4 regions of the Ruegeria sp. YTSC230 genome follow, and region 1 is predicted to be linked to each of the others. Evidence: riboswitches for the same ligand, from Rfam matches in the RefSeq annotation. Region 1 holds a riboswitch; each other region holds the start of a gene.
The links. A riboswitch is a leader RNA that binds a small molecule or an ion and turns the genes downstream of it on or off. The one in region 1 is predicted to bind cobalamin.
Positions count from the first base shown of each region.

Region 1 (4,673 bases):
CTGCGCTAGGCTGACGGCCTGCGGTTCCGAGCTTGGCAGATTTGGCAGGCTCGGTTGACCAGCTGTGCGCCCGGGCGATTTGCCAACGGCATTCACGTATTCCGCCCGCGCCGTGTCGAGGTTACCGCGTGCAACGGCCAGATCAGCTTGCGAGCTTGCAAGCTGGGCTTGTGACAGCGCAACGTCCGTACGCGTGACTTCGCCAACATCAAACCGGTCCTGCGATGCGCGCAGTTCCTCTGCCGATACATCGACGTTGTTCAGGCGGATCTGTACGGTTTCTTCCTGCAGCAGCACTTCAAGATACGCATTGGCACCGCGGAACAAAACCTGCTGTTCAATATCAACAAGGGTCTGCCTGGTCGACAGCACCGTTTCTTGCGCCGATTGCTTGCCCAGAACAGCGGCCCCACCATCGTAGAGCAGTTGGCTGAGGGTCAGCCCCGTAAAGAAGTTGTTCGGGTCGGTTCTTGTCACCACATCGCTGACGTTGCGACGGTTATAGTTGCTGCTAATCGCGACCGTCCAGTTGATGATCGGTCGAAGCGCTGACAATGCAATTGCCACGTCTTCGTCCGCCGCACGCAACAATGCGCGGTTCTGTTCCAGCAACCCGCTGGTATTGTACGCGCCAATGAATGCGTCAGTAATATTGTCGGCCCAAACGACCCGTCCCGGTACAAAGCTAAGTGCGACCCCCGCAGTCAGCGCCAGCGCCTTGACCAGCTTTCCTCCCGCCATAGAACTCATAACGAAATCCTCTCAAATCAAAATTACGCTGCTCTGCCGACAGTTTGCGCGTTTGTGTTCAACTAATCAAGGCGGCAGAACAATCCGCCATAAAACTATAGCGAAAATACACGGTTCGTGGAAAATGCCTGCAAAATCGGTGCATTGGCATTAAACGCGTCCCGCCAGGTCACCCGATCCCCAGATTTATGGCCGATACGGACGATCCCCAGTGCACCTTGGACAAAAAGGCACGCAATTCGCCCATGGTCCTTAAGTTGCGCGATCAACGCATCCGGAACCTGTTCCACACCACCCTGGACCATAATCACGTCATAGGGCCCATGTTCGGGGGCACCTTGCTCAAGCGGGCCGACATGGACAATCGCATTGTCAGCCTCCGCCTCCATCAGGATAGACTGAGATTCGGCCGCCAGATTTTCATCTTCCTCTACGGCAACAACCAGCTGTGCCATGCGCGCGGCGACTGCCGTCGAATACCCCAAGGCCGGAGCAATATCCAAAACCGACTCGTCGTTCGAAATGTTCAATATGTCCAGAATCTTAGCCAGGGTCCGCGGCTCCAACATGCAGCGCCCATCACCCAGTTCGATCAATCCCTCGACATATGCCGCTTCGCGCTGCGCGTCCGGCACGAAATTCTCGCGCTTGACGGTCAGCATCGCGTCTATGATGGGAAACTTCGTGACATCAGAAGGACGTATCTGCGTATCGACCATCGTCCGGCGGCGGGCTGCGAAATCTGTCATTGGATCGCTCATCTTGCTCCCTTGGGTGATTGAGTTCTGCCACATCCTTGAAAAACCGGCAACGGCCCAGACACGGAAACTTTCCAATCTTCACAAGATACAACGTCGCAACCAAAGACTAAGTTGGCACCCGGCCCTGAAATTTGCGCTCCCCCCTCTGGACGCTCCTGTCGAAAGCTGCTAAAACGCCGATCACACCACGGCAAGTATTTGATTTTACTTGAAAAGGCGAGTTGGCGGAGTGGTGACGCAGCGGATTGCAAATCCGTGTACACCGGTTCGATTCCGGTACTCGCCTCCATTTATTTCCAAGCACTTAGCTTTCTGCGCTGCTTTCGCAATTTCGGACGCCTAAAGTTCAGTATCAGATGCATGTTGCGATTGCGGGTCCAGCGATTCCATTTACACAACCGCACTACTTGATTGCCAAACCGAGAAGTGCTGAATCATCTGCGACGGCCGGGCTGAATTGCGCCTCGCTGCGTGATCGGATCGCATCGGATGCCGCTGACTGACTTCGGCAAGTCGCTTTTCTGACGTAGCGGGTTTTCAAACCCCAGTCGTGCTTGACAAGCCCCCTGCCCGTGCCGCATGTCGCATGCGTTGGTGTCCATCCCCGGATGGATGAAAAGGGAATGTGCCAGCGGTTATTCCGCCAAGCACAGCCGCCCCCGCGACCGTGACCGGAGAGGGTGCCCAAAGCCACTGGCCTAATAGGCCGGGAAGGCGGGACATCCAACAGAGGCTCGCCTCTGACATCCGCAAGCCGGGAGACCTGCCAGCACCCGAAGTTGAAACCGGGCGGGGTGTTCCGGTGTCGGGTCCATGTGCAGACGCGTGGCCCGCATGAAACCCCGTCCCCCGTATAAAGGATGAGGGGGATGAGAGACGTGACCGAGACCGCACCAGTCGAGTTGCTGGTCTGCACGACATGCCGCCGTGGGTTACCTATCGAAGATGACGCCCAGCGACCTGGCACTTTGCTGCATAAAGCACTTGAACAGGCTGGCTTGCCGGACGGCGTCGACCTGAAACCGGTGGAATGTCTGTCGAACTGTGATCAGGGATGCTCGATCGTTTTGCGTGGCGGCCCGTCCCGATGGACCTTCGTTTATGAAAACCTCGACGAGACTGACCATGTCGAGACCATCGTTGAAGGCGTCACCAAGTATCTGGCCGCTGAAGACGGTCTGGTGAAATGGCGCGAACGCCCCGAACATTTCCGCAAAAACTGTGCGGCCCGCATTCCCCCGATTGGAGCCCTGAAATGAGCAACCTTGAAAAACTCCCCGTCACTGTGATCACCGGCTTTCTGGGCTCGGGCAAAACCACGCTTGTCAAACACCTGATGCAGAACCCGCAGGGCAAGCGCCTGGCCGTTATCGTCAACGAGTTTGGCGATGTGGGTGTGGATGGCGATATCCTGAAATCCTGCGCCATTCCGGATTGCCCGGCGGAAAACATCATGGAACTTGCCAATGGCTGCATCTGCTGCACCGTAGCCGATGATTTCATCCCGACCATTGAGGCGCTGATGGCGCTGGAGCCGCGCCCCGATCACATACTGATCGAAACGTCCGGTCTCGCCCTGCCCAAGCCGCTGCTAAAGGCGTTTGATTGGCCGGATATCCGCTCGAGAATCACCGTCGATGGCGTGATCGCTCTGGCCGATGCCGAGGCCGTCGCCGCCGGGCGTTTCGCCCCTAACGTCGAAGCCGTGGACGCCCAGCGCCTGGCCGATGACTCGATCGACCACGAAACGCCTCTGTCCGAAGTCTTCGAGGACCAGATCTCGTGCGCCGACATCATCCTGCTGACAAAACCCGATCTGGCCGGTCCGGAAGGCGTTGCCAAAGCCAAAGAGGTCATCGCGGCTGAGGCTCCGCGCCCGCTGCCCGTGGTTGAGGTTGCCGAAGGCGCCGTTGACGTGCGTGTCGTGCTGGGCCTCGAAGCCGCCGCCGAGGATGACATGGATGCGCGCCCGTCGCATCACGACGGCCACCACGACCACGAACACGACGATTTCGAAAGCATCATCGTCGAGTTGCCCGAACAGACCGACCCGGCGGAACTGGTCGCCAATATCGAACGTCTGGCCAATGAGCTGAACATTCTGCGCGTCAAAGGCTATGCCGCCGTTCAGGGCAAACCCATGCGTCTGCTGGTGCAGGCCGTTGGTGCCCGCGTGCGTCATCAGTACGACCGCCCGTGGGAACCGGGTGAAGAGCGCCGCTCGCGTCTGGTGATCATTGCCGAGCATGACGACATCAATGAGGCCGCCATCCGCGATATCCTCGTGGGTGTGACCGAGGCCGCAGAGTAAACCATGCACGTCGTCTTCCGCGAAAGCCACGGGTTAGAAGAGACCGAAACCCCAACCGATCTGGGCCAGAGCCCGGCGGATCTGGTGGTGCTGTCCTTTTCGGACAGCGACCTTGGCGCTTTCGCGGCAGGCTGGCATCGCGGTGGTGGTGCCGAAGGGCGGATGCCGACGATGCGGTTGGCCAATCTGACTGCGTTAAAACACCCGCTGTCCGTCGACACCTACGTCGAACAAACGCTCGAGGGCGCCAAGGGCATCCTGATCCGCCTCATCGGCGGTGTCCCTTACTGGTCCTACGGATTGCAGCAAGTTCTGGCGCTGGCACAGGCCAAGGGCATCGCGCTGGCCGTCCTACCCGCCGACGGGCGCGAGGACACGCGTCTGGATGACTACTCCACCCTGCCCGTCTCGACCCTGCGGCGGCTAGCGCATCTGTGTGACACTGGCGGCGAAGTCGCGGCGCAAGCGGCTTTGGCACAAATGGCGCTTGCGGCGGGGCTTTATGCCGGGCCGGTGATGGGTGCAAAGACCTTGCCAGAGTGCGGCGCTTGGTGCCCGGATCGTGGCGTAATCCCGATCGAAACAACGTTCACGAGCGACGCGAAGTGTATTCTGGTAACCTTCTATCGTGCTTATCTGACATCGGCAGACACTGCCCCGGTCGCAGCCCTGATCCGCCGTTTGCGAGAGCGAGGCATCGAAGCTGTAGGCATGTTCGCCCCCTCGCTAAAAGCACCTGCAGCCGCCGATTGGCTGCGCGAGAATATCGCCTCCATTGAACCGGCGGCCATCATCAACGCAACCTCGTTCTCGGGCAAAGGCGCATCCGGCACCTCGCCACTGGACGCCGC
Region 1 covers NZ_JBXWMC010000004.1:63,743-68,415, reverse strand. The annotation lists gene AC2FD9_RS09470 (TolC family outer membrane protein) at 1-750, opposite strand, end outside; gene AC2FD9_RS09465 (protein-L-isoaspartate O-methyltransferase family protein) at 846-1,499, opposite strand; tRNA gene AC2FD9_RS09460 (tRNA-Cys) at 1,727-1,800, shown strand; cobalamin riboswitch at 2,087-2,296, shown strand; gene AC2FD9_RS09455 (DUF1636 family protein) at 2,381-2,770, shown strand; gene cobW (cobalamin biosynthesis protein CobW) at 2,767-3,822, shown strand; gene cobN (cobaltochelatase subunit CobN) at 3,826-4,673, shown strand, end outside.

Region 2 (4,673 bases), on a different contig from region 1:
GCGTCTGCGTTTCGAAGAAAACCGGGTCACAGGTGCTGACAATCAGCGGACGAAGCAGAACGGCGAATGCCAACAATGTGACTGTCGCCACCCCGCCGACAAGGACCATCGACGCGTCGTCGATCCCAAGGATTGATCCAAACAGGAAGCTTTTTAGTGGAACTGCGGACCCTGCTGCAGACAGGATAAAGATACCTACCGCCAATGCGATCAGATAGAGCGAGGCAAGGCTGGCATCGCTGCGCAGGATCGTCCGGCGTGCCAGAAAGGCGGTCAAAATGGCGACGCCAACACCCGCGATAAGCCCTCCGACCAATAGCGACATGACCGACAGGCCCGCGGTGACAAAGCCGATGACAATGCCAGGGGTAATCGCGTGGGCCATGGCCTCACCAGCCAGCGATAGGCGACGCAGAACAAGAAATGCCCCCACCGGCGCGACCGAGGCCGAGAGGACCGTGGTTGCCACAAAAGCGCGACGCATGAAGGCAAAGCTCCACATTTCGACGATCAGGTCATACATTGCCGTGCTCCGCTGTTGAATGGGTGCCACGGAACATCCAGGACGCCTGACTTTCCGAGAGGTATCCTTGTGCAACCAGACGGTCTGGTGTCAGAACGTCATTCACCGGTCCATGGGTCGCCTCTTGCCCGCCCAAAAGCAGCGCGTGGCTGCAATAATCCAGCACCGAGGAAAGATCGTGCACCACCAAAACCACCGCGCGCCCCTCATCGCGCCATCGGCGGATAATCGACAATAGATGTGCTTCGGTACTTTGGTCGACCGCGGCAAACGGTTCATCCAGCAGGATCAGCGGTGCGTCCTGCATGATAACTCGCGCGAACAGCGCGCGCTGCAGTTGCCCGCCCGATAGCATATGCAGAGGCCGGTCAGCGATATCCAGCACACCGGCCTCATCCAGCGCGGCGGCCATCCGGTCACGCGCGGCGGCGTCCAGTCCGGTACGATAACCAAACCCGCGCCAGGCCCCCATCGCGGCAAGATCCCTCACACGGATGGGAAATCGGCGGTCGAACTCGGTCATCTGCGCTAGGTACCCAATGTCACGAGGACGCCCTTGCGGCCAAGTCAAACTGCCCGAAAGCGGATCCATCAAGCCCAGCAGCATCTTTACAAATGTGCTCTTGCCCGATCCGTTCGCACCAAGAACGGCAAGGGTCGTTCCGGCCGCGATATCCATGGAGAGGCGGTGAAACAATGTCAGGTCGCGGTAGCCCAACGTCAGATCGCGGATTTGCAAAACGGCCGACATCAAATCACCGCGTAAATCGCGAGCCACAAGAGCGCCGACAGCGCCAGAGCGCCCGCGACCAGCACCGGAACGCTGAATTCTGTCAGACACTTACCCCTTTGGGTGTCAGCTTTTTGCAATGACAACGGCAACGCCTCCTGTGTTCGGACAGGGGCAAAGCGAGCGCAAAGTCGTGCACGGTACGGACCGCTTGAAACATTGTCATCTCCCTCTGGGACACCCCGCCCAGGTTCATAAATTTCGGATGGCAGGTCTCCTGACTTGCGGGTCAAAGCTATCCCGATCCTTCCCAGGCTATTGCCCAGTGGACGATCTCGGGTCGCTCGCCGCCTACAGTTGCGGGGGCAGTCACGGAATTGGCCTTTTTACAGAACCGCACCGTATTCCCTTTTATCCCTGACCGCAAAATACAGTCGGGAACCATCGCGAGGACAAAATACGAATTGATTTGATTCGACAAGAGCGCAAACCTGTGCGGGATGGCTATTCGTTCCAGTCATCGGTCGACTACGGAGGACGCAGTAGACATGAGGCAACGGTGGATACTACACGGGCCCCGCTTCTTGCAGCTTCAGACGCACGCCAACGGTCTTTTTGACTGAATTTATTCTGCCCGGACTTTTTTGTCTGCAGTGGGATGATTTGGGTCTTTGACATTGCAGGTTATTCGCCTGACGGGGTGCCGATGTTAAGCGATTGATCTATTTGATCGATTGCCGTCTGAGCGGGGTGTTTTGGATAGTCTGACGCCGGTTGCGGCAAGGTGCAACCGCGGTTGTCGAACTAAGTTAAAGTGTTTGGTTTGAGGAAGAAGCGGATTTTCGCAAAACAGTAGCCAAACTTCCGATAAGCGGGACAAAGCTGACTAATGCCGCGATGGCGCAAAGGTCTGCTTTCGGAAGCGATCAGATGCACCTGAACGGAGGCTACTGATTTACCGGTGCCAGATTCTGGAAGTTGTGATCCCACTCTGTGATTGACATGGATGAGCGACGTGTTCTGATCGGCTTGCCTGACGGAAGGTGCCAACTCGTCAGGGCAATCGCTCTAAGAAGCGTGCGCGTCAACACAGGGGCAGAGCTTTTGCGGATAACTCTCTGGGGCAACTCACGATCAATAAGCCTTGTCGTTTTGCCCATTATTAGTGGACTTTGGTTGGCGATAGGCGTGGGCATCATAAGTGCACTGACCCCCAACTATTCGCATATCGACCAATTCATGAGCGCACTCGGGGCTGTAGGGGCCCCCTTGGCGACGTGGACCAACTATGCCGTCTTCATACCGACAGAGATTTGGCTTCTGGCGTTCCTCGCAAGACTAAACAGTTGCCTCCCAGGCAGCAGGACAAAACGAATCTCGATATTGCTTCTATCCGCTTACGCCATTCTTTTGATACTTGCCGCCTTTCTGCCTTGTGATGCGGGGTGTGATAGTCGAGGCAGCGACGAGAACATGACAAGCACGTTGGTCCATATTGCTCATATGGCAATTGCGGTGACGGCTTATCCGCTTGCGTTGATCGGTTTGCTGATCCTCAGCCTGACTGCCCCACCAAATTCGCTTCTGCGGCGCTTGGCGCCGCCAGCTACAATCGTCGGCTTCTGTTTGTTTTTCACAATTTTCTTGATGCCAGTAACACAAGGCTTATTCCAACGCCTCCTCGAAGCATGGATCTACTTCCAATTTATATCGCTGGGACTATATGCTGCTTCAATTTTGCCTCAAAACTGACCTTCCTGCGGTGTGCAGCATTGGCCAAAGTGGGCTCAGAGCGATCGTTCTCTGCCCCCAATTTGGATGACAGCCATCAGCTCGAAGCGGTCATTCCTTACATCCTGCCTCGGAGATAGCAGTCGTTCCATCAAGGAACGGTGTTGGTAGAGCAGGCCACCTTCTGGACATTCGCTGTTTGCGCAGTGTTGGCGGCCACGAATGACAGCAATGCGCAGATGGTGAACCTTGCAAATTTTAGTGGGATGTCAGCACTGAGACCAAAGCGTCGGCGTAATTTCCATAACTCTGTCTGCCCTGCAAAATGGTTACAGCCAAGGCTTGTAGCGAAGACTCGTAATCCTTGATTTTACGCCGTTCCCTTCAAATAGTGTTGTTTTCATTGACACATTGCCTTGCATGCGATCCGCTAAACTACGTCATCTGTTTTAACGCAAGGATTTGATGTCATGCCAGAATCGCTCAACCTGCATAAATTTGAAAACCTAAGTCCTTTCCAAATCAAAGACGAACTTATTAAGTTGGCGCAAAAAGAGGCTCGGCAGATGTCTCTGCCATACCTCAATGCCGGTCGAGGGAACCCTAACTGGATCGCCACTAAAGCGCGGGAGGCGTTTTTCCTTTTAGGGCAGTTCGCTATGACAGAAGCTCAGCGCCATCGTAATGAGCCGCAGGTCGGTTTGGCCGGGATGCCGCAAGGGCCAGGCTGTTATGACCGGCTAAAAGCATATTGCGCCAAATCGGTTGAAGGAAACGGTCCTCCAGGTGCGGAAACTTTGGTGGCCGTAGTGGATTTTGCGATTGAGAAATTTGGTTTTACACCGGAGGATTTCGTGCTCGAGTTGACCGACGGTATTGTTGGCGACCACTACCCGATGCCCGACCGGTGCATGGAGCACAACGAGGCGATTGTCCACGAATACGTTATGTGGGCGATGTGCGCGGGGCACCGACCGGATGCGAAGTTCGATATCTACGCAGTTGAGGGTGGAACCGCTGCGATGTGTTATATTTTCAAGGCACTCAAGAACCAGCGGTTGCTGAATGCCGGCGACACCATTGCGTTGGGTACACCGATTTTCACGCCCTATCTGGAAATGCCGGTACTTGAAGACTATGGGCTGAACACAGTGGATGTATCTTCGAAAGAAGAGGACCACTTTCAACTGAACGACGATGATTTTGAAATCTTGTCCGACCCGAAAGTCAAAGCACTATTTCTGGTCAACCCGGGCAACCCGTCTTCAGTCGCTATCAGCCCCGAAGTCTCGACTCGGCTTGTCGAGTTCGTAAAGAACCGCCGCCCGGACCTGATCATTTTGACTGACGATGTTTACGGGACCTTCATTCCGAATTTTCAGTCTATCTTGGGGCATCTGCCTGAGAACACGATCGGGGTCTATTCGTACTCCAAGTATTTCGGTTGCACCGGGTGGCGTTTGGGCGCGATTTTGGTGGCCGAGAACAACATCTTCGACAAGATGATTGCGGAGGCTCCGGACGAAACCAAGGCGGTCGTCAACGCCCGGTACGAAACGTTGACGCCTGATCCATCCTCGTTCAAGTTCATCGACCGGATCGTCGCCGACAGCCGCGATGTTGCGCTGAACCACACCGCAGGTCTGTCACTGCCGCAGCAGGTGATGATGACTTTGTTTTCACTGGTCG
Region 2 covers NZ_JBXWMC010000017.1:33,838-38,510, reverse strand. The annotation lists gene AC2FD9_RS22550 (metal ABC transporter permease) at 1-523, opposite strand, end outside; gene AC2FD9_RS22545 (metal ABC transporter ATP-binding protein) at 516-1,364, opposite strand; cobalamin riboswitch at 1,504-1,714, opposite strand; gene AC2FD9_RS22540 (DUF998 domain-containing protein) at 2,256-3,005, shown strand; gene AC2FD9_RS22535 (bifunctional aspartate transaminase/aspartate 4-decarboxylase) at 3,455-4,673, shown strand, end outside.
Region 2: it holds a riboswitch for cobalamin, as region 1 does, so the genes downstream of both, AC2FD9_RS22545 (metal ABC transporter ATP-binding protein) here and AC2FD9_RS09455 (DUF1636 family protein) in region 1, are expected to answer to the same signal.

Region 3 (4,673 bases), on a different contig from region 1:
GGCCGCCTTGATACCCGCAAGGCTGTAGGGTTGGTGCAAAGGCGCGAAGGGAATGAAACCGCTTAGCGTATCAAAGACGTGCTCGTCCACCACGACAGGTTCCGAATAGACTGGTCCGCCGTGAACGACGCGGTGGCCCACGGCCCGGACGTAAATGTCCGGCAGGTATTCGCGGGTAAGTTCAAGAAACGCGCTGATGGCCTCGTCATGGGTCTTAGCCCCAGACAGCTGACGGTCGACAGACCGCCCCCCTGCCGATTGGGCCAACAGGCGTGGGGCATCCCCCAACCGCTCGATTTGACCGCGCCAGCGCATACTGGGACGTCGGTCCTCGACCAGTTCGTAAAGCGCGAATTTCAACGAGGACGACCCGGCATTCAGCGCCAAAACATGTTCAGCCATGGATTTTGCCTTCATTCGCAATTGCATGCAGCGCCGCGACAGCACAAGACGCCAGCCGCGAAGCATCATCATCTGCCCGAGATGTCAGGATAATCGGTGCCGCAGCACCTATCACAACGCCGGCAGCCTCGGCATGAGAGATATATGTCAGCTGTTTGGCTACCATGTTGCCGGCTTCGATATTCGGAACAACCAGAATGTCTGCGACCCCCGCGACTGGTGAGGTAATGCCTTTTGTCCGCGCCGCGTTCAGATCAACCGCGTTGTCCATGGCCAAGGGACCATCGACCAGTCCGCCGGTGATCTGTCCACGCTCGGCCATTTTCGACAACAGCGCGGCATCGACAGACGACGGTAAATGCGGGTTGATGGTCTCAACCGCTGATAAGACGCCAACCTTGGGCATCTCGATGCCAATAGAATGCGCAAGATGGATGGCGTTCTGAACGATATCGGCCTTGGTTTCGAGATCCGGTGCGATATTCACCGCCGCATCTGTAACCATGATGGGTCGAGACATGCCTGGCACGTCCATCACGAACACATGCGACAGCCGCCGCCCGGTTCTCAGACCTTTTTCCCTGCGCAGAACGGCGCGTAACAACACATCCGTGTGCAAATGACCCTTCATCAGCATCCGGGCCTTACTTTCAACGACCAGCCCGACCGCGCGTTGGGCGGCCACTTCGTGGTCTCGCGCTTCAATGATTTCAGCTCCCGACAAATCGGCCCCAAGCTGGGCGGCAGCGGCGGTGATTTTGTCCGGGTCGCCAACCAAAATCGGAGTAATGATGCCGTTTTCCAACGCGAGTAATGCCCCGCCTAGCGAATTCGGCTCTTCCGGGGCGACGATCGCTGTGGGCATCGGGTCCAAAGGACGTACCCTTTCCAACAAAGCGTCGAAATGCCGGTGACGCTGAACGATCAGTCCCGGCACCTCGACCGAGTCGAAGGTCAAATGCCGCGACGGTGGCGTGACCTGTACGGTACCGCTCAGGATCAATGCGTTATCCCCGACCCGGCGCACTTCGGCGGAACAGGTCAGGTCGCCGTCTTCACGCTTTTCGGTAACAGCCACAAAGGCGGTCAGTTCTTCGCCCGCCATAACCGGAGCATGAAAACTCAGGTCCGCCCGACGTGTTTGCGTACCGGCCCCCGGCAAGATGTTCCCAATGACAGCAGCCACCAGACCAGCAGGCCACAAAGCGGGCGCGACAGCCTCGGGGTGTCCATCTCCATCTCCGTCATAGGCCGCCAGATTTAGCGGGTTGTGATCACCCGAAGCCGAGGCAAACGCGTACAAGTCGTCCACGGTGCACAATCGGGTGACCTGCGCCTTGTCGCCTACCTTCAATTGAGAATAGGTTCTGTTTTCTTGAATTTTCATCTCGTCCGGCTTTGTTTTTGAATGCGTGTTCGTCGTTTCAAACATTGGATGTGCGGCCCCCCGGAACCAGAACATATCCACCTTTGTTGCTACATTTCTGCAACGCAGCGTAGTCAGATCATTGGCAAATGACAAATGACCTCTGTGCGTGGGGCGGCGCGGATTATCGCTTGACCCAAAATCGGAACTCGGGCAAGCATCACCCACGATGGTTCCCTATGGTTCGCCAAGGGATGAAAAGGGAATACGGTGAGGTTGCCAACAAGCGCCAAGTCCGTGACTGCCCCCGCAACTGTAAGCGGTGAGCGACGCCAAATACCCACTGACCCCAAATGGGTCGGGAAGGATGGCCAAGCCACGACCCGCAAGTCAGGAGACCTACCATCCGATGTTCAACCAACCCGGGGCGGGGCGTCCTGGAAGGAGGCTTTATGACACGTCTAAGACGTGATGACATGATTTGCACCTTCTGCCCGCGCTTGGCAACAGGCGGAGTGGGCCATGTCGATCAGTCCTGATCATTTCCTTCTGATTTGCGAGACCTGCGAGGGTTCTGACCGGGCGGATTCATTGCGCGCTGCACTTGCAAGCAAGCTTCCATCCAGTTTTGACATCCAAAGCGTTTCCTGCATGGCCGGTTGCGGTCGTCCCACAACCGTCGGGTTTCAGGCATTCGACAAAGCGCAGTACCTTTTCGGTGACATCCAATCGGCTGAGGACGTGGATGCTTTGGCCGAATTTGCACATCAATACCATCGCATCGCGGATGGGTGGACCAACGCAACGCAGCGCCCGCCTGCCCTTCTTGAAAAGACTCTGGCGCGCCTGCCGCGGCTAAAAGTGGAGACAAGCGCATGACCTGCGGAGCTTTCCTTGAGGCGCGCGGGCTGGAGTATTACGCCCTGAACGGCGACGTACTGCTGCAAAACATCAATTTCGAACTGAATGAAGGGGCCACTCTGGCAATTGCCGGCCCAAACGGTGCGGGTAAGACAACGCTGCTGAATCTTTTGTGCGGCGGTGAAGAGATTGTGCTGGGGGACGTTTTGGTAAAGGGGCGCAGCCTTCGGCAGCTTTCGGCGATGGACCGCGCCCGAATGATCGCCGTGGTCAGTCAGCAGGAATCGCCGGACGGGCGTTTGTTTCTGCGCGACTACGTGGCCCTTGGGCAAATCCCAATCCGCGCCGACCGATCTGCGGCTGAGCACGCCCTGGAATTGGACCGCATCCTGAATCTGACCGGACTGGTTGCCCTCGCTGACAAGCGGATGGCCGTGTTATCCGGCGGGGAACGCCAGCGCGCTCATATCGCAAGGGCGCTGGCGCAGAACCCGTCGTTGCTGTTTTTGGATGAGCCGACGAACCATCTGGATCCGGACGCCAAGGGACGCATGCTGTCGCTGGTGGCCGAGCTGGGCATAACGGTGGTCATGATCGTCCATGATCTGGTCATGATCCCGGAATTCGCGACCCATGTCGCGTTGATGAAATCCACGCGTCTGACCGGTTTCGGCCCCGTGCACGAAGTGCTGACACCCGAAAGGGTCCGTGAAACTTTCGGTGTCGATTTTCTTAGCTTTCAGCATGAAGGCCGCATGATCCCGGCACTGGATATCCGAAGAACCACTACCTCAAACTAGGAAAAATAACATGAAAAAAACTCTCTGGTGCGCTGCACTGATCAGCGGCATTGCAACTGCCGCAACAGCGCGCGAGATCACCGTCGACAATTGCGGCGAGCCGCTGGTGTTTGAAACTCAGCCCGAGCGGCTGGTCGTGCACGACATGAACATGACCGACATGGCTTTTGCGCTGGGTTTGCAGGACAAGGTCGTTGGCCTGACAGGCATCACTGGCTGGTACAAAACCAGCCCCGAGTTTGACACCCTGCGCGGCGACATCCCGGAACTTGCGCCTAAGTACCCGACAGTTGAAAATCTGGTCGCTGTCGAACCCGACCTTTTCTTTGCGGGCTGGTACTATGGCATGAAGCCGGGCGGTGACGTGACCCCGGACACGCTTGCGCCGTTTGGCATCAAAACGATGATCCTGACGGAAAGCTGCGTACATCTGGATAAGGATCGCCCCGAAGCCAGCATGGACCTGCTGTTCACGGACGTCCTTCGCTTGGGCAAAGTCATGCACGTTGAAGACAAGGCAGAAGAGCTGGTTTCCGGTTGGAAAGAAGAACTGTCCGCGATTGAGACGCAGACAGCCGACCTGCCCAAACCCCGCGTTTTCCTGCTGGACGGCCCCGCCGATGCCCCGTTTACGGCTGGTAAGTTTGCCATTCCCGACGCGATGATTGCTGCCGCTGGCGGCGAGAATGTCACCCATGACATGGACACCAGCTGGGGACGTTCATCGTGGGAGGCTGTCGCCGCGTCAAACCCGGAATTCCTGGTTTTACTTGATTATCAAACTGGAAATGGCGCCGCGGATACCTTCAAGTTCCTACAGGACCATCCTGTGATGTCTCAAACGGACGCAGTCAAGAACGAACGCTGGATTGGTCTGCGCTACGAAGAACTGACACCCGGACCTGCCAATATCGAGGCAATCTCGAAAATGGCCAAGGCTATGCATCCGGGTCTGAACTGATATGGGCCGACTTGGCCTGACACTCTTACTGGGGGCGGCTGTACTGGCCGCCCTTTTGCTGACCTCGACTATCTACGGAACCACATCCATTCCGGCCTCTGACGCGCTAGCCGGTGTCTTGTTGGGCACAGGATTGGTGGACGGAGAGATGTCTCCGCTCCACCGCATCGTGTTTGACCTGCGCTTACCACGCGCGCTGTTTGCCGCGGTGATCGGTGCCGGATTGGGCATCGTCGGCGTTGTCCTGCAAACCACCACACGCAACGATCTGGCGGACCCGTTT
Region 3 covers NZ_JBXWMC010000005.1:270,529-275,201, forward strand. The annotation lists gene AC2FD9_RS12215 (acetate/propionate family kinase) at 1-402, opposite strand, end outside; gene AC2FD9_RS12220 (bifunctional enoyl-CoA hydratase/phosphate acetyltransferase) at 395-1,834, opposite strand; cobalamin riboswitch at 1,982-2,189, shown strand; gene AC2FD9_RS12225 (DUF1636 family protein) at 2,291-2,647, shown strand; gene AC2FD9_RS12230 (ABC transporter ATP-binding protein) at 2,644-3,429, shown strand; gene AC2FD9_RS12235 (ABC transporter substrate-binding protein) at 3,440-4,390, shown strand; gene AC2FD9_RS12240 (FecCD family ABC transporter permease) at 4,392-4,673, shown strand, end outside.
Region 3: it holds a riboswitch for cobalamin, as region 1 does, so the genes downstream of both, AC2FD9_RS12225 (DUF1636 family protein) here and AC2FD9_RS09455 (DUF1636 family protein) in region 1, are expected to answer to the same signal.

Region 4 (4,673 bases), on a different contig from region 1:
CAGTTCGACCACGTATTCGAAGGTTGGATAGTGTGCCAGCGCGGTCTGGACGTCCTGGGCAAGCGCTGCAGTGGGCGCCCCTGCAGGCCCGCGTTGCGCCGAGAGATGCGCAGAGGACGTCGCCTGTGCAGGTGCATGAGTTGGCACAGCCACACCACCGCCAGGTCCCCCGCTTGGTGGGGGGGGAGGTGCATCCTGTAGTCGTTTGATAAGCTCTTCGGGGCTTGGCAAATCGGCCACATGGGTCAGACGAATGATTGCCATTTCGGCGGCCATCATCGCGTTGGGTGCTGCAGAGACCTCTTCCAGCGCCTTCAGCAACATTTGCCACATCCGCGTCAACACCCGCATCTGCAGCGCCTCGGCCATCTGTTGACCCCGCGCGCGTTCATCCGGTGAGACGGTGGGGTCATCGGCGGCATCGGGCGTGATTTTGACCACGGAAACCCAATGGGTGATCTCGGCCAGATCGCGCAGAACGGCCAGCGGATCGGCCCCTTCGGCATACTGGCCGCTCAACTCAGTCAATGCCCCAGCCGCATCACCGCGGAGTATCATGTCCATCAGATCCAGCACGCGCCCGCGATCTGCAAGGCCAAGCATTGCCCGAACCTGATCGGCGCTGGTTTCCCCTGCACCATGTGAAATCGCTTGATCCAACAGCGATGTTGCATCGCGGGCAGACCCTTCGGCCGCTCGTGTGATCAAAGCCAGCGCGTCTTCTGCGATCTGTGCGTTTTCCGCTGCGGCGATTTTGTTGAGCAGACCGATCATGTCCTCAGGTTCGATCCGGCGCAGGTCGAACCGCTGACAGCGGGACAGCACAGTCACCGGCACCTTGCGAATTTCGGTCGTCGCAAAGATGAACTTCACATGCTCAGGCGGTTCCTCGAGCGTTTTGAGCAGCGCATTGAAGGCGCTGGTCGACAGCATGTGAACTTCGTCGATGATGTAAATCTTATAACGCGCACTGGCGGCACGATATCGGACACTGTCGATAATCTCGCGAATGTCGTTCACACCGGTCCGGCTGGCGGCGTCCATCTCCATCACGTCGACATGGCGTCCTTCCATGATGGCCACACAATGTTCGCACTGGCCGCAAGGTTCGGTCGTTGGCTTGCCTTCGCCATCGGGGCCGATGCAGTTCATACCTTTGGCGATAATCCGGGCAGTGGTGGTTTTGCCGGTGCCGCGAATACCGGTCATGATAAAGGCCTGCGCGATCCGATCCGCTTCGAACGCGTTTTTCAGCGTGCGTACCATTGCGTCCTGTCCAACCAGATCAGCAAAGGTTTCGGGGCGGTACTTGCGGGCAAGAACCTGATAGGCGGGGCTGGGCGTTTCGGTCATGTCTGCTCTGTCAGATTCGTGTCAGAAATGCAGCGTAGAGACCCGGGCCGCCCACGTCCACAGCAGGCTTTGTGGAATTTCGGTTTGGACAGCGTCTGTAAGCGGGATAAACCAGCTGTCAAAATTTGGTGGGCCGGTGGCAGTAGGAGCATTAGCTTTGGCAAAATTTGCGATCTACGCGCTGCCTGTTGGCTCAGGCATCTTGGCGCTGTCCCCCTTGCCGGGCGGCGGCGGTGGGTATGTGGACGATCTGAGGGTGATACAGGACTGGAACCCTGATCTGGTGATTTCAATGACCACCGAGGCCGAGATGCGGCAGGTCGGCGCAGGCGGTTTTGGTCGAGACGTTCAAAGCAGGTCCGCGACATGGGTGCATCTTCCGGTCGAGGATTTTGGCACACCGCCCCTGCCAATCGAAACTCTTTGGCCCCAAGCCAGCGCAGCCGCCCGGCAGGTTCTGTCCGACGGTGGACGCGTGCTGGTGCATTGCCGGGGCGGTTGTGGGCGGTCGGGGATGGTCGCGCTGAGGCTCATGGTGGAAAGCGGCGAAGATCCAAACCACGCGCTAAACCGGCTGCGCTTGGCCCGACCATGCGCGGTGGAAACGGATGAGCAGATGGCTTGGGCCATGAAACCGGCCCAGAGCGATCAGTGAACTAGGATCAGGCCGTGGCTTGTTGAACAACCTGATGCGATGGACGCGGTGCAAGGGCCGATGCCTGAAGCATGGCGCAAGGCAAGGCCGCCAAAACACCAGCAGGCAGAGTGGAAAAGTCAGGGCCGAACATCATATCGGCGTATTCGTCCAACGTGTCGGCTGAGTCGCCTGTGTTTGCCCCGCAATAGACCCTGATCCGGGCCGGGCTGGCGCGAAACCGTGCGGTGCAACCCTCATCGCAATGGGTCAGTTCGCTGGAGCCGTCCACCTCAAATTCGCTGGTCGTCATTGGTTGTGCTGTTGCCATCGCCTCGGCCAATGCCCGAGCCATTTGGGCCAATGCGGGGCAGGTTTTCCCCGTTTTCTGGCACAGGGTGGCGGTGAATTCGTGGGTCGTTGTCTTCCAGATCATAATGCGCCCTCCGCGCGGTGAGCGGGGGACGTGGAACAGGGAACTCAGCGTACTGAAGACCTGCCCGGACACCCCGCCCGAGTTTCGGTTTTTACTTTGATGGCAGGTCTCCTGACTTGCGGGTCATTGCTTTGCCGACCTTCCCAGCCTTTCGGCCAGTGGTATTTCGGCATTGCTTACCGCTTACAGTTGCGGGGGCAGTCGCGGCCTTGGTCCGTTCCGGCATTGCCGGGCTGGACCGCACCGAGTTCCCTTTTCATCCCGCCCCAATATAAGGACGAGAACCATCACCTCATCGCTAGCGGTTGTAGGTGGCTTGAGTCAAGCGGGCTGTTTTCCATCGTTCAAGTGGACGCTTGGTCACTTTGAAAATCTGTTGACTCTAGTCGCGCAAAAGCGCCGATATGCCATTATGTGAACCGAATAGTTCAGATGCTTGCGAGGGCACCATGTTGGACAACACTCCGGTCGTTTTGACCGAAGATTTCACGTTTTCTGCCGGAGAGGCCGAACTGTCGGCACGGCTGTATATGCCTGCCTCGGCACCTGATGTGGCGGTTGTAGTCCATGCAGCCACAGGCGTACCGCGCGACTATTACCAGCATTTTGCGCGGTGGTTGGTGGAAGAACAGGGTATGGCCTGTCTGACCTATGACTATCGCGATTTTGGCCACTCTCTACGCGGGCGCCTGCGCGATTCGCAGGCCACGATGGCTGACTGGGCGTTGATCGACATGCCCGCTGCTCGCGCTGAAATGCGGCGCAGATTTCCCGCGGCCCAGCAGTGGAGCATTGGCCATTCGGTGGGTGGAATGCTGGGGCCAATTCAGCCCGATATTGAGCAGATCGACCGGATGATCTGTGTCTGTTCAGGTTTGGTGACGGTATCCGACCACCCCTGGCCGTATCGCGCACTGGCGACAATGTTCTGGTATGCCCACCCGCCATTGCTGGTTAAGGCATTGGGATACCTGCCGGGCAAGGCACTTGGGTTCGGCTCGGACCTTCCGGCACGTGTCTACTGGCAGTGGCGTAAATGGTGCACCGCTGCGCTGAGCTACGTGCCGGATATCGGCAAAAGCCTTCCAGACGCCCGTTGGTCCGCGTCGGAAACACCTGTTGATCTGTTCACAATGGACGATGATCAGGTGGTGCCCCCGAACGCGGTTTGGCGCCTGGCCGATCTTTACGGTCCCAAAGCCCGCCGGCATCAGTTGTCGCCGAAAGACTTTGGATTGGCCGAGGTCGGTCACATCGGCGCATTTGCGCGCCGAAATGCAAACATATGGCCCCGGTTGATCGCCTGAGTCGGTATTTACAGATTTTTGCGGGATTTCTTGTCCTGCATCACCGATCGTACCATCTTACCAAAGGCCTTGTCGCGCGCACGAGACTGCGCCACGGTTTCCGAGTTCCTTTCATCCTCGCGCCGCAGTTTTCGCCAACGCTCTAGCCGCTCTGTGTCAAGGGATCCGGTGGAAATCGCATCCTGCACAGCGCATCCCGGCTCGGCCTGATGCTGACAATCGGAAAAGCGGCAGGTTTGGGCCAATTCCAGAATGTCGGAAAAGACCTCATCGACGCCATCTTGTGCATCCAGCAACCGCAAAGCCCGCATGCCGGGTGTATCGACCAACCAGCCTCCGTTCTGCATCGGATGCAACGCGCGGGCAGTTGTCGTGTGCCGCCCGCGCGCGTCGTCCTCGCGAATGCTGGAGGTTGCCTCATCCAGACCAGTCATGGCATTGACCAATGTCGTTTTGCCGACACCGGATGAGCCAACCAATGCAGCGGTCTGCCCACTGGGACACCAAGACAGAACTTGCTGCACGTCCAGGGCATCCAATGCATTGATTGCCAGCACGGTCAGAAACGGTGCCAGCGACTCGGCTGCTTTGGAGAAATTACCAGGATCGGTACAGGTATCGGCCTTGGTTAGAACGATCACCGGATAGCACCCGGCCTGATGTGCCAAAGCCAAATACCGTTCCAGTCGGGCCAGATTGAAGTCGGCATTGCAGGAACTGACGATGAACAGCACATCCACATTGGCGGCGATCAACTGGGTTTCGGCCCCGGTTCCAGCGGCGCGGCGTTTCAAAAGGCTGCGGCGTTCCAGCAGGTGTTGAACCCGGTTTTGATCATCCGCCAATACCCAATCTCCGACGGCAAAGTCGCCCGTCGGCTGGTTCAGGGTGAGCAGAGGTGTTTCACCGTTGATGCTTGCGCCGATCAGGCGATCACGGTGAA
Region 4 covers NZ_JBXWMC010000010.1:49,887-54,559, reverse strand. The annotation lists gene AC2FD9_RS18545 (DNA polymerase III subunit gamma/tau) at 1-1,353, opposite strand, end outside; gene AC2FD9_RS18540 (protein-tyrosine phosphatase family protein) at 1,511-2,008, shown strand; gene AC2FD9_RS18535 (hypothetical protein) at 2,016-2,423, opposite strand; cobalamin riboswitch at 2,508-2,727, opposite strand; gene AC2FD9_RS18530 (alpha/beta hydrolase family protein) at 2,873-3,730, shown strand; gene rsgA (ribosome small subunit-dependent GTPase A) at 3,739-4,673, opposite strand, start outside.
Region 4: it holds a riboswitch for cobalamin, as region 1 does, so the genes downstream of both, AC2FD9_RS18535 (hypothetical protein) here and AC2FD9_RS09455 (DUF1636 family protein) in region 1, are expected to answer to the same signal.